DNA from 2 places in the Streptomyces sp. NPDC086777 genome. Region 2 is predicted to be linked to the other one. Evidence: riboswitches for the same ligand, from Rfam matches in the RefSeq annotation. Region 2 holds a riboswitch; the other holds the start of a gene.

Region 1 (2,192 bases), on a different contig from region 2:
CGCGGTCGCTCCGAGAGCGTCCGCGTGAAGTGGGTGACGGGGCGTTCCCGGCGTTCGCCGTCGACGGTGATGTCGACGGCCTCGTCGTAGAAGGCGAGCAGTCCCCTGACCGCGCCGGCCGCGGGCAGCGGGTCCGGATAGCTCCAGACGACGTTCGGGGGCACGTCGGACTCTCCGCGCCAGGACCAGTACTCGGCCGTGCCCTTGTAGGGGCAGCCGGTGTGGTGGCCGGTGGGTTCGAGCAGGTCGAGGCGGACGTCCTCGCGCGGCACGTAGTAGCGCGTGGGCAGGCCGGTCTCGAACAGCAGCACGGGACGGCGGGTGTCCGCGACGACCGTGCCGTCGATCTCCACCACCACGTGGCGGCTGCTCGGGATCGCGTCCACCCGTTTGTGCGGGTCACGGGGGTGGACGAAGATCTCTTCCTCCTCCTCGTACCAGTGGTCGAGGCCCCGGCCCACGCGCCGGAACCACTCGAAGGCGATGTGGTCGGCGAGGTCGGCGGCCGGGAAGGTCCAGGCGGCGTTCTCCAGCAGTTCGCCGCCGATGTCGAGGTCGTAGAAGACGCGGGAGCCGGTGTGCGTACCCGTCGGGGGGTTCTTCGCGGGGCGGAGCAGGTCCTCGCGGACCTCGGTGCGCGGGAAGGCGTACAGCGGGACGGGCACGCCCGGCTCCCAGACCAGGACGGGGTGCCGGCTGTCGACGACGGTCACCTCGCCCGTGCGCCCCCGTACCCAGCGCTCGCTCGGCTCCCACCGGAGGCCTTCCGGGGTGGTCCGCACGGCTCGCGCGTTCGGGGACGTGGTCACGAGCACCTCCTCCTGCCGGGGTACGGCGGTCGTGAGCAGCGGGGTACGGCGGTCGTAGCAGGCCGGCGACGACCCCGTTCTCCCGGACGGGCGTCACGGTACGGCATTGACGTACGACAAAACCGCTCCGTAGCATCGCCAACGGCATCGAGTGTCAGCGTCAGGCCCTGGCTCGCTGACCGGCAACCCTCCCGCGCGGTGGGGTGCTCCAGGTGAAAGCCCGGCGGGATCACCGACGAATTCCCGCAAGCGCGTGGCCCCGTGACCGGGGCCGGAGAAGGGGAGGGACCGGCATGCGACACAGCGACGACCCGGCCACCTCCCCCGCCGACGCCACGGCGTACTCCCGGCTCTCGCGCCGGCGCCACATCGATCTGAAGCGCTCGACCAGCTGCCTCTGTCGGGCCTGACCGGCCCGGCCGCCGCCGGCTGACATCCGTCGCCGGCCCCGGCACCTTCGCGCCGTCCTCTCCCCCGCCACCGGTTCCCGGTGTCGTCCGCATGCCGAACTCCCCTGTCAGCACAGCGCATCCCCGGCCGGAGGCGAACCGCCCGGGCCGCACACACCGTCATGCCCGCGCGCGTACGTGCGTGGTCGTGCCGCGGTGACACGAGTAGGAGAAGACCCTCCGTGACTGCACTTCCGGATCTCAGACCCTTCCGATGGGCGCCCCTGGCCGCGCTCCTGACCACCAGCGTCCTGCTGACCGCGTGCGGTTCGGGCGACGACGGCTCCGGCTCCGGAAGCGGCCGGGCGAGGGCGGGCGGCACCCTGACCTTCGCGGTGGGCTCCGACGCGGGCTGCATGGACCCGCAGCAGGTCGGCAGCAACGACACCATCTACTCGGTGCGCCAGATCGTGGACTCCCTCACCGACCAGGACCCGAAGACCGGCAGGATCGTGCCGTGGCTCGCCAAGAGCTGGGACATCAGCTCCGACGCGACGACGTTCACGTTCCACCTGCGGTCGGGTGTCACCTTCAGCGACGGCTCGAAGCTGACGGCGCAGGTGGTCAAGGACAACTTCGACGCGGTGCCGGGCCTCGGCGCCCTGGGCACCCTCGCCGAGGGCTACCTGAGCGGCGTCAAGAGCACCACCGTGGTCGATCCGCTCACCGTCAAGGTGACCTTCGAGCAGCCCAACGCCCAGTTCCTCCAGGCCACTTCGACCCACTCGCTGGGCATCGAGTCCTCGGCGAGCGTCAAGCGGAGCCCGCAGCGGAAGTGCAGCGACGGGGTGGTCGGGTCCGGGCCGTTCGTGCTCCGGCAGTACGTGCAGAACCAGTCGATCACCCTGGGCAGACGCACCGGGTACGACTGGGGCTCCGCCCTGTGGTCGAAGAAGGGCGAGGCCTACCTGGACAAGCTGGTGTTCAAGGTCGT
Region 2 (2,192 bases):
TCGTCTTCCGCGGCGACGACGGCCTCGACGAACTGACGACGACCGCCACGTCCCGGGTCTGGATCGTCCGCGACGGCAAGGTCACGGAGGAGACCTTCGACCCCCGTGACGTCGGTATCGACCTGGTCCCCGTGGCGGCGCTGCGGGGCGGTGACCCGTCGTACAACGCGGAGGTCGCCCGCAGGCTGCTGGACGGCGAGCAGGGCCCGGTACGGGACGCGGTGCTGCTGAACTCGGCGGCGGCCCTGGTGGCCCTGGACCCGGGCACCGGGACACTCGCCGAGCAGATCCGCGCGGCCATGGCCAAGGCGAGGGAGTCGGTCGACTCGGGCGCGGCCAAGCGGGTCCTGGAACGCTGGGCAGCGGCGACGAACAGGCAGGCACCGCGCGGTCAGAAGGGCTGAGGCGCGGCGCGGCACGGCACCGCCGGACCGCGCCGCCGCGGCTGATCGCCGCCGGGTTCGGAAGGAGTGTGAGCGGCGGTGCCCGACGCCACGCGGGAGGACCCGCCGCCGCTTCCTCCTTCCGTCGCGCCTTGCCGGTCTCTTCCGCCGACCGGTCATGTTTTTCCGTGTCAGCGGCGGACAGCCACACCGGCCGCCCCGGCGGTGCGGCGCCGTGCCTGCGCTCGTCCCGTCATCCGGACAGGAGTTGCGCGTCGGCGATCACCTCACCTAGGTTTCTTCGCAGGTCATGAGTGACAGTCATGAGGCCCCGGCCGACTGTCCGGCAACCCTCCGTCCGTGGCGGGGTGCCCCGGGTGAAGACCAGGCCGTGGGCAGCGAGGTCCACGGCAAGCGCGGACCCCTCGTACACCAGGGGTCCTGGTCGTCGAGGAGTCTCCCGTGAGCAAGCGAATGCGATAGGGCCGCAGAGCCCCGCCTCCGCATCCCCCTTTTCCCCTGCCGCTGCTTGAGCGCGTCCGCTCGCACGGCGGATCTCACCTGCTCACACGGGAGTTCACCCATGTCCGTCTCCACCGCTGCCCCCGCCCAGTCCGTCTGTGCCCCGCTGCCCGTTCTGGGGCGGGATGTCACCGTCCCGCTCGTCACCGGCGGCGAGGTCACCTACGCCGCCCTCGACTACGCGGCCAGCGCCCCCGCCCTCCAGCGGGTCTGGGACGACGTCGCGGCCTATGCGCCCTACTACGGCAGCGTCCACCGCGGCGCCGGCTACCTCTCCCAGCTCTCCACCGACCTCTTCGAGAACGCCCGCCGGACCGTCGCCGAGTTCCTCGACTGCCGCCCCGACGACCAGCTGGTCTTCACCCGCTCGACGACGGACTCCCTGAACCTCCTGGCCCGCGCCCTCCCCGCCGGCTGCCAGGTCTTCGTCTTCGAGACCGAGCACCACGCCTCCCTGCTGCCCTGGCAGGACGCCCGCGTCACCTACCTCGACGCCCCCCGCACCCCGCGCCAGGCCGTCGAGACCCTGGAACGCGCCCTCGCCGACCGCGACCCCCACGGCCCGGCCCTGGTCTGTGTCACCGGCGCCTCCAACGTCACCGGCGAGCTGTGGCCGGTACGGGAGCTCGCGGCCGCCGCGCACGCGCACGGCGCCCGGATCGTCCTGGACGCCGCGCAGCTGGCCCCGCACCACCCCGTCTCCGTCCGCGACCTGGACGTCGACTGGGTCGCCTTCTCCGGCCACAAGCTCTACGCCCCCTTCGGCTCCGGCGTGCTGGCCGGCCGCGCCGACTGGCTGCAGGCGGCCGAGCCGTACCTCGCGGGCGGCGGCGCCAGCCGCAGGGTCACCCGGCGCGAGGACGGGGGAGTGGCCGTGGAGTGGCACGAGAGCGCGGCGCGGCACGAGGCAGGGTCGCCCAACGTCATCGGCGCCTACTCCATCGCCGCCGCCTGCAAGGCGCTCACCGAGGCCGGCTTCGACACGCTGGTCGCCCGCGAGCAGTACCTGATCGAGAAGGTGCGGGCCGGGCTGGCCGAGGTCCCCGAGGTCCGGGTGCTCTCGCTCTTCGGCGACGACGCCCCCCGGGTCGGCGTGATCAGCTTCGTGGTGGAGGGCTGGAACAGCTCCCACTTCGCCGCCGCCCTCTCCGCCGAGTACGGCATCGGCGTCCGCGACGGCCTCTTCTGCGCCCACCCGCTGGTCAGGACCCTGCTGGGCACCGACCCGCAGACCCAGGGCGAGTGCGGGGCGCCGGAGGCGGCGCCGGGCGAGAAGTCCCTCAACGC

The links. Region 2 has a riboswitch for S-adenosylmethionine ahead of AB0472_RS44195 (aminotransferase class V-fold PLP-dependent enzyme). Riboswitches for the same ligand answer to the same signal wherever they lie in the genome.
Region 1: another riboswitch for S-adenosylmethionine. It lies ahead of AB0472_RS22305 (putative leader peptide); the one in region 2 lies ahead of AB0472_RS44195 (aminotransferase class V-fold PLP-dependent enzyme).

What each region holds. Positions count from the first base shown of each region.
Region 1 is NZ_JBFBJI010000015.1:142,015-144,206, reverse strand. Features, by position in the region: gene AB0472_RS22310 (DUF427 domain-containing protein) at 1-809, opposite strand, end outside; SAM riboswitch class IV at 953-1,067, shown strand; gene AB0472_RS22305 (putative leader peptide) at 1,103-1,219, shown strand; gene AB0472_RS22300 (ABC transporter substrate-binding protein) at 1,441-2,192, shown strand, end outside.
Region 2 is NZ_JBFBJI010000065.1:30,632-32,823, forward strand. Features, by position in the region: gene trpD (anthranilate phosphoribosyltransferase) at 1-404, shown strand, start outside; SAM riboswitch class IV at 690-806, shown strand; gene AB0472_RS44195 (aminotransferase class V-fold PLP-dependent enzyme) at 967-2,192, shown strand, end outside.